2 regions of the Bacillus sp. TCT6 genome follow, and region 1 is predicted to be linked to the other one. Evidence: riboswitches for the same ligand, from Rfam matches in the RefSeq annotation. Region 1 holds a riboswitch; the other holds the start of a gene.
What was found. A riboswitch is a leader RNA that binds a small molecule or an ion and turns the genes downstream of it on or off. The one in region 1 is predicted to bind preQ1.

Region 2: it holds a riboswitch for preQ1, as region 1 does, so the genes downstream of both, AC0ONG_RS06700 (QueT transporter family protein) here and queC (7-cyano-7-deazaguanine synthase QueC) in region 1, are expected to answer to the same signal.

The regions. Positions count from the first base shown of each region.
Region 1 covers NZ_JBVYHX010000001.1:1,075,891-1,082,134, forward strand. The annotation lists gene AC0ONG_RS05395 (DinB family protein) at 1-91, shown strand, start outside; gene AC0ONG_RS05400 (DUF6254 family protein) at 193-309, shown strand; gene kinB (sporulation sensor histidine kinase KinB) at 321-1,529, opposite strand; PreQ1 riboswitch class I at 1,736-1,779, shown strand; gene queC (7-cyano-7-deazaguanine synthase QueC) at 1,873-2,535, shown strand; gene queD (6-carboxytetrahydropterin synthase QueD) at 2,535-3,026, shown strand; gene queE (7-carboxy-7-deazaguanine synthase QueE) at 3,019-3,735, shown strand; gene queF (preQ(1) synthase) at 3,754-4,251, shown strand; gene AC0ONG_RS05430 (YkvS family protein) at 4,300-4,485, opposite strand; gene AC0ONG_RS05435 (hypothetical protein) at 4,745-4,900, shown strand; gene AC0ONG_RS05440 (phosphoglycerate mutase) at 4,989-5,591, shown strand; gene AC0ONG_RS05445 (GNAT family N-acetyltransferase) at 5,627-6,205, opposite strand.
Region 2 covers NZ_JBVYHX010000001.1:1,315,098-1,321,341, forward strand. The annotation lists gene AC0ONG_RS06675 (cysteine hydrolase family protein) at 1-307, opposite strand, end outside; gene AC0ONG_RS06680 (DUF6123 family protein) at 490-750, shown strand; gene AC0ONG_RS06685 (DMT family transporter) at 753-1,658, opposite strand; gene AC0ONG_RS06690 (reverse transcriptase-like protein) at 1,672-2,058, opposite strand; gene AC0ONG_RS06695 (aldose 1-epimerase family protein) at 2,128-3,000, opposite strand; PreQ1 riboswitch class I at 3,132-3,176, shown strand; gene AC0ONG_RS06700 (QueT transporter family protein) at 3,183-3,668, shown strand; gene AC0ONG_RS06705 (ribonuclease H family protein) at 3,820-4,479, shown strand; gene AC0ONG_RS06710 (zinc-finger domain-containing protein) at 4,492-4,668, shown strand; gene AC0ONG_RS06715 (DUF2564 family protein) at 4,702-4,950, opposite strand; gene cspB (cold shock-like protein CspB) at 5,070-5,267, opposite strand; gene AC0ONG_RS06725 (YqcI/YcgG family protein) at 5,530-6,244, shown strand, end outside.

The DNA of each region.
Region 1 (6,244 bases):
TTTGTATCAATGGGTTCAATTTCTTGATTTGCATGAACAAAGACATCTTACGCAGTTAAAAGAGGCGAAACATGCAATTTTGCAACGCTAAAGTGGAAGAAGTGGGAAACCACTTCTTTTTTGATATGTGCATAGTTTTCTTTCTTATTTTGGAATACTACATGGAGAAAGAAAAGAAGGAGTTGAAAAAATATGTCTAAGAAGAAGCGAGAAGAGGAGCGCGCCTGGAAAGCGCGTAAAGAAAATCAACAACCGCACGGAAAAGTGAAAGCTTTTGCTGAATTAGTTGAAGGAACAGAAAAAACGTGATGATTATTTCATCACGTTTTTTGTATGAGTGGAAAAGTTAATAAAAAGGTTGTACCGATTCCTTTTTCACTTATAATATCAATTTTTCCGTTCATAGCTTGAACAACACTGAATACGACCATCATTCCAAGTCCAGTGCCTTTTTCTTTCGTTGAATAGAAAGGCGAACCAAGACGTTTTACTTGTTCTGAATCCATACCGATTCCTGTATCTTTTATATATAACTGAATATGCTTATGATCAGGAACTAATGTGAAATAAAGATCACCGCCTTTTGGCATAGCCTCAATGCAATTTTTTAAAATATTTAATAAACATTGATTTAGTTTTTGTTTTTCTCCAGCGATAAAAAAAGAAGTGCTTTGCTTTATATAATGAGTACGTACATTTGTTAAATTAGCAAGCGGTGTAATTAACGACAATGCATGTAGTAATTCTTCTTCTAACTGTAATGTTTGTTCTTTTTCAATGCTTGGTTTGGCAAAAGTTAAATAATCTGTAAGAACATGATTTGCTTGTTCGATGCCGTTAATGGCAATGTCGATATATAATTTTCGTTCCTGCTCAGTGCATGTATCTGATTGTAACAGTTGTAAAAACCCTTTCGTTGAAGTTAATGGATTGCGAATTTCATGAGAGATAGACGCTGCCATTTCACCAATTAAATGAAACTTTTCAGCATTTATAAGTTCGTTTTGGAGACGAACTTGAGTTTGTAATATGTGTAGTAAATATAAAATTAGGATCGTACCAAGCATTGAACATAACTCATATACAATAATATGCGGTATATAATCAGTCTTATTTGTAACCTTTGAAAGAAAGAAAGGTATCCAACTAAATCCGTATGTGAGACTGTAGATAATAGCAAGTGTTATTTTTATACGATTAGAAGTTCGATTGAAAAATTTATATGTTAATAGTAGAACAATAAATAGAAGAACAGAACCGATAAGAGATGGGAAAACACCTACCCCACCTAATAGTAAGCGATATATGTTTAATACAACTAAGATAGAACCACCAGCAATAGGCCCTCCCGTTAATGTACCGACAATTAATACAATATGGCGCATATCAAATTGAAAACCATTATTTGTTTTTGCTGCAAATGTAATACAGAGTACGGTAGCGAGGCAACACAATACAATAAATATAGCTGAATTTAATTTAGGAGAGCGTTTCCCTTTTTGATTCCAAAATAAATGATATACGAGCATTGTAATAAGGATGAATAATATATTTAAAAAGAGATAAATAATAAAGGATTTCAGTGGGATGCCTCCTCTCTTCTTATATTAAATTAATCATACTATAAAATGAAAGAAATGAAATAATAAATAGCGGAAAAATCAGAAATTTTTACGCTAGTATACAATATGTTACAATAAGCTGTGTCAATGAAAGAAGAAATTCCGTGCACCGCGCGGGAGAGGTTCGCGAACTCCCTCTATAAAAAACTATGGAAACAACAATATCCTTAGGTATTGTTTTGTTTTTTTATTGTGACAGTTCAAGAACGTTCTTTCTTCTTATTTATAGTAGAGAAGGAGAATGAGTGAAATGAAAAAAGAAAAAGCAGTTGTTGTTTTTAGTGGAGGACAAGATAGTACAACATGTTTATTTTGGGCAATAGAGCAGTTTGCAGAGGTAGAAGCTGTAACGTTTAATTACAATCAACGTCATAAGCTAGAAATTGATTGTGCAGCGAAAATTGCAAAAGAGCTAGGAATAAAGCATACGGTACTAGATATGAGTCTATTAAATCAACTTGCTCCAAATGCGTTAACGAGAACGGATATGGAGATTACACATGAAGAAGGTGAATTGCCATCGACATTTGTAGATGGACGAAATTTACTCTTCTTATCATTTGCTGCTGTATTAGCAAAACAAGTTGGAGCACGTCATATTGTAACGGGTGTATGTGAAACTGATTTCAGTGGTTATCCAGATTGCCGTGATGTGTTTGTGAAATCGTTAAACGTTACTTTAAATTTATCCATGGATTACCCGTTTGTCATTCACACGCCACTTATGTGGATTGATAAAGCTGAAACATGGAAATTATCAGATGAACTTGGAGCATTTGAGTTTGTTCGAGAAAAAACATTAACATGTTATAACGGAATCATTGGTGATGGTTGCGGTGAATGTCCAGCGTGCCAACTTCGTAAAGCAGGATTAGATACGTACCTACAAGAACGCGAAGGAGCGAACAACTAATGGATAATTTCTTTGGATTTCGCATCGTAGAAAATTTGCAAAAAATGGACAAGGATATTCAGCGTAAACAGCTCAAATACCATAATAAAAGAGTAATGGTCAGCAAGGAATTTACATTTGATGCAGCACACCATTTACACTGTTATGAAGGGAAATGTAAAAACTTACATGGTCACACATATAAAGTTGTATTTGGAATTAGTGGATATGTAAATGAAATAGGACTTGCAATTGACTTTGGTGATATAAAAGAGATTTGGAAGAATGAAATCGAAATTTATTTAGATCATCGTTATTTAAACGAAACGTTACCTGCAATGAATACGACTGCTGAAAATATGGTCGTTTGGATTTATGAAAAGATGGCAGAGGCACTAACTAAAGAGAATCGAGTGAACGAATATAAAGGAGCTCGCGTAGAATTTGTTCGTCTATTTGAGACGCCGACTAGTTATGCGGAAGTAAGACGGGAGTGGATGCTCGATGAGTAAAATCCCTGTCTTAGAAATATTTGGTCCGACTATTCAAGGTGAAGGAATGGTTGTAGGGCAAAAGACAATGTTTATCCGTACGGCTGGTTGTGATTATAGCTGCGCTTGGTGTGATTCTGCTTTTACATGGGATGGATCAGCTAAAAATCAAATTAGACAGATGACAGCAGAAGATATTTGGGATGAGCTTGTTGCAATTGGAGGAGAAAAATTTTCTCATGTTACGATTTCAGGCGGGAATCCGGCATTGCTGAAAAATATTGAGTTTCTTCTTTCTATATTAAAAGAAAATGGAATGCGGACGGCAATTGAAACTCAAGGGAGTAAATGGCAAGATTGGTTACTTCAAATTGATGAAGTAACAATTTCTCCAAAACCACCAAGTTCGACGATGAAAACAGATTTTCAGAAGTTAGATGCTATTATTCAGAAACTAGCAGGAAAAGATATTAGTTTAAAAGTAGTAGTATTCGATGATCATGATTTTGAATATGCAGTTAAGATGCACGAACGTTATCCAGATGTACCATTTTTCTTGCAAGTAGGAAACGATGATACAAAAACAGTGGATGATGCAATGCTTATTAAAAAATTATTAGATAAGTATGAGTGGCTGATTGATAAAGCTGTAAATTGTAAAGAGATGAATGATGCAAAAGTATTGCCCCAGCTTCATGCGTTAGTATGGGGAAATAAACGCGGCGTATAATGAGAAGGGATGTTTAAAATGACAGGAAGATTAGATGAAGATTTAAAAGATGTAACATTACTAGGAAATCAAAATACAAAATATTTATTTGAATATAGCCCAGAAATATTAGAGGTATTTGATAATAATCATCCAAACCGTGATTATTTTGTAAAATTCAATTGTCCTGAATTTACAAGTTTATGTCCGAAAACAGGACAACCAGATTTTGCAACAATTTATATTAGCTATATTCCAGAGCAAAAAATGGTAGAGAGTAAATCTTTAAAGTTGTATTTATTTAGTTTCCGCAATCATGGTGATTTCCACGAAGATTGCATGAACGTTATTATGAACGATTTAATTAAATTAATGGATCCACGTTACATTGAGGTATGGGGGAAATTTACACCACGTGGTGGCATTTCAATTGATCCATACTGCAACTACGGTCGCCCGGGGACGAAGTATGAACAAATGGCTGACTACCGCATGATGAACCACGATCTATATCCGGAAACAATTGATAATCGTTAATAGAAAGAAAGGGCCTGTATACTATACAGGCCCTTTCTTTCTATTATATTATGCATTTTGATTAATGACAGTATAGTTTTTATGACTTACAACTGTAAGAGGTTCCATATCTAGTTCTCTAAAATTCTTCATAATTGTTATATCAACAATAACAGAGTTTTGATTTACTTTTTGAACACGGCCTTGCATTCCACCTTTAAATTCGATGATATCTCCAGTTTCTGCGATCTGCATAAGCAACTCTCCTTGTTACAGTTTTCCCAAAAAAAGAATAAATTTGGGTTTTTTTATTTCCTCCTATTTTGAACCATATTTCCTACTTTGTAAATGTTTCCAAAGTAAAAATTCGAAAAAAATTCACTTTTTGTAAGAAAATATGTAGAAAATCCATGTTATTTGAAAAAATAGCAAAAATGCGGAAATCTTTATATCGAGGTATAATGAAAAAGTAGAATAACCTGCTGAAGTGGGAGAAATTAGAGGCGGTAAAATGATGTTTGAATTTGTGGGGAGTGTTATAGCTTTAATTTTATTTTTATTTTCTTATATGCATTTAAAAAAGATTCGTCAATATGATACGAATACATATTTTGATGGGATGGATGGTACCCATGCTTCGATAACACATGATAGTGGTGGGGAGATGTAAAGGTATATAACTTTCTTTTCTTGCGTGGTATGATATTTAGAACTAGTGCATAATAGAGTTCGTAAGTGATGAATGGAGAGTGAAAAGAATGAAGATTTCTTTTATTCGTCATGGTTGTTTAGGTCGTATAAGAGAACCGATGACAATTAATTCATTTCACGAATGGATGAAACAGTATGATTCCGAATCAATGATACAAAAAGCTAAAATGCCGATAGAAACAATAGAGGCAATTGAAGCAGCGAAATTTGTCTTAACAAGTGATCAAAGGCGTGCTGTACAATCAGCAGCTGAATTGACAGATTCTTTATCTTTTATGCAAAATTCTCTTTTTAGAGAAGCTGAAGTTCCTTCATGCTTTTTTGCTCCGAAGTGGTTGAAATGCACAATTAAGGTATGGATGTTCATTGGACGAACATTATGGATACTTGGCTACCATAAAGATGTTGAGTCTTATAAGGAAGTAAGAGAGAGGGCAAGGCAAGCGGCTTACCTGTTACATCGTTATGCTCTCGTACATGGAAGTATTGCTCTTGTAGGTCATAAGTATTTTAATTCGATGATTGGAACGGAGCTGAGGGCAATGGGATGGTCTGGTTCTCCTATTTTGCATAGAAAGCCATGGGGATGTACAACATATACGTTTCACGAGGCGATGGATGGAAATATATTAAATACGAATTTAACATAAAAGCACACGATTTATATAAATCGTGTGCTTTCTTTTTAAGATATAGAAATTTTGACGTTTAATGTTTTTACGAGATGAGCATAAGGTTCGCCTACTAGCATAACAATTTCATCTTTTTTATAACCTAACTTTTCGTATAGTGAATAGGCGCGTGTGTTTTCTAAATTAACAAGTAAAGCGATTTTTTCATGCCCTTTTTCAGTTGCATAGATTTCGGCAGCTTCAATTAATTTAGAACCTATACCTTTTCCGCCGTGTGCACTTGAAACTGATAATGTATCAATGTAATACTCATCAAGCTCAGCTTCTTTTTCTAACGTAATTGATTCATCTTTATGTAATTCTCTTAAGTGATGTACAATTGGTGCGTCAAGCTGTGTTGCTTCACTACCGTGATAAGCGACAATAATTCCAACTGCACTCTCGTCTTGTTCATAGACAAAACAGTTTTCGTAGCTCAGACGGTTATTTTCTTTTGAGAACCATGTCTCAAGTCCTAGTAATACTTCTGCTTTAACTGTGCTACCTGTGATTTTTTCAGCAATTTCATGCAGAGCATTATACAATAAAGGAGCTATTGCCAGTGCATCTGTCTTTTTTGCTTTCCGAATCATAGTATCCCTCCTAGTTCTATTTGTATATTGTAGCATAGT
Region 2 (6,244 bases), 240 kb from region 1:
GGCCAATTTTCTCTTCTTTTAAAAGTTCAAGTAAAGAAGTGCCGTAGAATGAATTGGTTGCTGCTTTATTAATAAAGATTGCAGACTGAGGTACTTGAATTTGATTATGTACTTCAAATCCTTCTCCGCTACCAGAAGCAACATCGATATCTCTTACGAAAACAATAAGAGCATTGGAATCTATTGCTTTCTGCATGGCTGTATTTAGTGTAGATAATAGCTCGATTTTACGAAAAACTTCATTTTCTTGCTCATTTCCATCAATTAATTCTTGTTGAGCGTCGATAATTAATAGTGCTTGTTTCATCGTGTCTCCCCTTTAATATGAAATAAGTTCCACTGTACATATTCCTTCAGATTGTTAGGAAATCCTCCATTGCAAGCGAATTAGAAGAGCGATTTACAAAGTTGTCAAAGAAATTTCATTCTCATAGCGTGTAAAAACATGTATGATAGGAGATGGAGAATTTTTGAGTAGGTGGGAATAACATGCAAACAGTAGAAGATTATCTTTCATTCTTACATACGAAAGGATTTAAATTATCAGAGGAAGCACAAGGGTTTATTATGTTCGGACAAGGATATACTGGTGCGTCTGATGGGATTGTGAACGCAGCAATAGAAGCGACAATTAAACATCAATTGCAGTTTGATGGTAGTTATTTCGTTGCGTTATTAGAACGATTGAAAGAGGAAGAAATTACAGATAAAAAAAGCGCTAAGGCTTTTATGCGGAAGTTACAAGCATAACTTCACGCAGCCTGCGCTTCTTTTTTTGTTTTGGAAGGCCATTCAACAAAAATCATGCCCAGGAAAATACATAGACATCCGATAATAGCAGAAATAGAAAGTTGTTCATTTGCAACGAGAACGCCTGTTAATGCAGCAAAAACGGGTTCCATTGCGAAAATAATTGCTACTCTCGTTGGAGAAGTGTGCTTTTGGGCCGATGTTTGAATGAAAAAAGCAATAGATGTTGCAAACAGGGCAGTTAGAAAGAGTGCGAATAAAAAAGATTGATTCGTCCATAGTGATACTGAAAATAATTTTTCCCAATCTTCAAATAAAAAAGCGCAAATAGAAGAAAATATACCAACAGCTAATACTTGAGATGTGCTTAATAATAAAGGTGATATTTTCTTAGAAAAGAAGCCGTTAATAAGAATATGGGCAGCGAAAGCGATTGCACAACCGAGAACAAGTACATCTCCTATATTTAATTGGAAAGAATCAGCAGCTGTTAATAAGTATAAACCTGCTGTTGCTACAGCAATACCAAGTACGATAAAAATGGTAGCTTTTTGTTTTAAAAAGATAAAAGACAAAATTGGTACCATAACGATACTAAGCCCTGTTAAGAAACCTGCTTTTGAAGAAGTTGTATAAAGTAAGCCAAATGTTTGTAATACATAGCCAACACATAAAAAGAACCCAACGATTAATCCAGCGAGGCTACTCTGTTTTATATCTTGTTTTGAAGTGTTTTTTGAGAAAATCATTTGAACGAATAATAAAATAATTCCAGCGAATAAAAAGCGAATACCATTAAAGGTAAATGGACCAACGAAAGACATAGCATTTTGAACGACAACAAACGTAGCTCCCCAAATAAAAGAGACAAATAATAAAGCAAGAGGAGCAATCCAATCTTTTTTCACACTCATACCCCCGTTAATTTTGTAATATAGCTTTTCTAGCTAATTCATCAGCTACTTTATTTTGACTACTTGGAATCCACTTAATAAAAAAGAGATCGAAGTTTTTTATGTACTGTAGTGCTTCATCTAAAAGAGGTGCAAATATTTTATTTTTTGCGTATTCCTTTTCAACAGCCCGTTCGACAAGCTGGGAATCTGTACGAAAAGAGACAGTGCTATAATTATGCTCGATGCAATATTTTAATGCTAGAAGTAAAGCGCGGTATTCTGCTTCATGATTGGACATTGTTCCAAGTGGTAATGATAATTGTACAGGTGGCTGAACGCCTTTAATAAACACTCCTGCACCAGAAGGACCAGGATTTCCTTTTGATGCACCATCAATATATACTTCAATCAAAATGAGAAACCTCCAAATTATAAGGTTATCCCCTACTTAAATATTTTTTTGAAGTAGGGGATAGAGTAGTTATCCGATTGTGATGCTGTAACGACATGTAAATGTTTCATTCGCTTGTAAAGATTGAATTCCCTTTTTGTCCTTGAAATCTTTTGCTGGATTTACTTCATCAGCGATTCCATACCAAGGTTCAATACATAAGAAAGGTGCGTTATCCCCTGGTGTCCATACGCCGACAAATGGGAAGCCATCAAATTCTACTTTTACAAATTTATTATGTTTATGAGAACGAATCGAAATTTCATTCGTATTCATATTTTCAAAAATAAGCGCATCATTTTTGAATAAATCATATGTAAGTGGCAATTCAGTTGTATTTTCAGCGATTAATTGCTTTTTGTTTGAAAGGTAAGGTCCTTCTAATACGCTTGTTTCTAAGCGTTCCGAACCATTAAACGATAAGTGATAATCTGTAAATGATTCACCATCCAATAAAGGGAAGTTGAATCCAGGATGTGCCCCAATTGAGAAGAACATCTCTTTAGAAGTAGGATTGTTTACTTCATATGTTACATGAACGCTTTGTCCTTCTAGCTCATAAGAAACGAGTAATTCGAATTCGTATGGGTATTTTTTTAACGTTTCTTCATTATTAGTAACGATATAAGTGATCTTTGTTTCACTTTGTTCTTTCACAGAGAAAGTAAGATCACGAGCGAAACCGTGTTGTGTTAATGAATATGGTTTACCGTCTACGTAGTATGTATTATCTACTAATCGGCCGACAATTGGGAACAAAATTGGTGCGCGACGTCCCCAATATGTAGAATCACCTTGCCATAAATATTCTGTGTTGTCTTCTTTTAAGCGAACGCTTTGTAATTCTGCACCTTTGTCAGAAATGGAAACGATCACTTTTTCATTTTGGATTGTTGCTATCATGAAGTGAAACCTCCTAAATCTTTCATATGTTTCATTATACGTTGTCTAAAAGAAAAAAGGTAGTTCATGATAGGAATCTATTGACGAAAGAGGGGCTACCACGTAAAATATAATCTTGTTGCTAAAAAAAGAATAACGTGGTTCGAAACCATCCCACGTAAAAAAACTAAGGAGATTTTGTCATGAATATTAGAACTTTAGTCGGCAATGGTATTTTAGCGGCATTATATATTGCTGTTTCTATGCTTATTCAGCCATTTGGCTTTACGAATGTACAATTTCGTATTTCAGAGATGTTTAATCATCTCGTTGTATTTAACAAGAAAGCAATTTACGGAATTGTATTAGGTGTATTTTTAACGAATCTCTTTTTCTCACCTATGATCGCTTATGATTTAGTATTTGGAGTAGGGCAATCTATTCTTGCATTAGTTGCAACGATTATTTCTATGCGATTTATTAAAGGTGTTTGGGCTCGTATGATTTTTAATACGGTTATCTTTACGATTACAATGTTTATGATTGCAATTGAACTTCATCTTGCATTGGGTTTACCATTTATGTTGTCTTGGTTAACATGTGCAGTCGGTGAATTTGTTGTAATGGCCATTGGTATGCCTGTAATGTACTGGATTAATAAGCGAGTACAATTTGAAAGATTTATGTAATAGATGAAAGAGCTATTCCTATAGGGATAGCTCTTTTTGTATGTAATCATATTGAATATAATGCTGTGACTCTAGATAAAATATAATAAAATAAAGTAAGGCTTTCATTAGCTGGCTACATATAAGAAGTCTTATATAAGGGGAATCTAGTATGAAATATAAAATTCATTGGTTGTATAAAACGAAGCGAGGATTGCAGACGGAATTAACAACAGATTATATGAACATAGAAGAAATACTTCAATTTGCAGAGGATTTTGAGAAAACAGGAAGAGCTAAGGAACTTTTATTTTACGATGAAATGGATGCAGAATGGTCATTAAAGGAAATGAAAAAACTGAGTAAACAAGTAGAGGAAGAGCCCCAAGAAATACTCGTTTATTTTGATGGGGGATATGATGTGCAAACGAAAGAAGCTGGCGTTGGTATATGTGTGTACTATAAAAAAGGAAATACAAACTACCGCATTCGCCGCAATGCATATATAGAAGGTATAGATGATAATAATGAAGCGGAATATGCATCACTATTATACGGTATGAATATACTCGAGGAATTAGGGATTAAATATGAAGCAGTTACACTTCGCGGAGATTCTCAAGTTGTATTGCAGCAATTGGCGGGAGAATGGCCTTGTTATGATGAGCATTTAAACCATTATTTAGATCAAATTGAACAAAAGGCGAAGCAAATGAAATTAAAACTTGTATGTGATCCGATATCTAGAAAACAAAATAAAGAAGCACATCAATTAGCAACGCAAGCATTAGAAGGGACAGTCATTGATAGTCATAAAGAAATAACCGAATAGAGAGGTGCAAAGGTGGATAAAAAGCAACTCATTACAGAGGTAAATGACTTATTAGAAACATATTGTGAAGGATGTTTCTTGCGAGAACATAATCGAAAGACAAATAGTAAATATTATGCACATTCATTTTGTATAAGACAATGTACAGTTGGAGAAACATTGAAAAAGTATGGAGAACAGTTGTCATAAAAAAACATCCAGAGAAAATTCTCTGGATGTTTTTTAGTGCTTTGCTTCGTTTAATTGCTGCTCGCATTTGCTTAGTTTCTTTTCCTCGTTCATTAAAAATGGTTCATCTAAATCTACTGCAACAGATTTCATAATTTCAAGCTGTGAGCGAGCTGCTTCTACTGCAGTAGTGGCATGCTCTAATGTGTCTGGATCCATTGAAATTGTTGCAGAACCTACCATCTTTTGTGCTGTTTCTACACGGAATTTTACTTCTTCAAAATCATTTACTTCTGATCCCATTAATAATTCCTCCTTTGTATAGTGCGCATTTTACATAGTTTTTGCTCTGTAAAACGGAAATATACAAAGGAATAACAAAGAAGGTTACCAAGTAAGGTAACCTCCTGTTATATGTTGGATTAAAGTTTTACTACGTTAGCAGCTTGAGGTCCACGGTTACCTTCAGTAATGTCGAAAGATACTTCTTGACCTTCTTCTAAAGCTTTGTAGCCGTCTCCTTGAATAGCAGAGAAATGTACGAATACATCGTCAGCGCCTTCCATTTCGATAAATCCAAAACCTTTTTCGTTGTTAAACCATTTTACTTTTCCTTGCATGTTACAATTCCTCCTAAAAGCGTTTACTATTTTCATTTAGTGAAATTCATTTAAAGAAATAATATAAACTAAAAATGCTATATTCTTGAATATTCTGCTAAATGATTAATTTAAATATACACGAATTGGGAGAATTTAGTCAAGTAAGCGGTTTTATTTTTTATATTTTTAAATAATTTTCCAATCAAATTTTTAAATAGGTATAGGACAGGCCGAGTATGTAATATTCTTAATTGAATGCTATACATAACGAGGTGAAAGAATGAATAGGTCGTACTTATTAGATAATGAAGGAATGAGAACGAGAACCGACATACCGGATTGGGTTGCAAAAGAATTTGAGATTTTTTCAAGTGTCGTGTTAGAACCAACTTTTCCATGTTATTTCGGTTTAACAGCTTTGAAAAAGAATGAACTTCGTTATTCATTTCTTTCTCATAATGATTGGAGTCATTTGCCGCATACAATGTTATCTTTTTTAGAGTTAATGAAAGAGAGGCCGATTGTAAGAAGGGGCTTTTTCCTTTTTGTAGAACCGGAATGTGAAGAACGATCACTCGAATATTACCGTGATTCCTTTTGGAAAGTGTTACAGTATTTACATGAAAACGATAATCAAGCATGGCCAAAGCAAATTCCTGAGGATCCAGACCATTATTTATGGGAATTTTCATTTTGTGGTGAGCCAATATTCGCATTTGGAAACGCGCCAGCTTATAAACAACGAAAAACTAGACATTTAGGGAATTCTCTCGTTATTGGGTTTCAACCACGCACTATTTTTGATGGATTAGAGGGGGATCGTCCTAAAGGAGCATATTCAAGACAAATGGTCCGTGAGCGAGTTGAAAAGTGGGATCAATTGCCGAAACATCCTAACATTAGTCATTATGGTGACCCAGAGCATCGTGAATGGAAACAATATTTCATAGGAGACGATGTAGAACCAATAAAAGGGAAATGTCCTTTTCTTCATA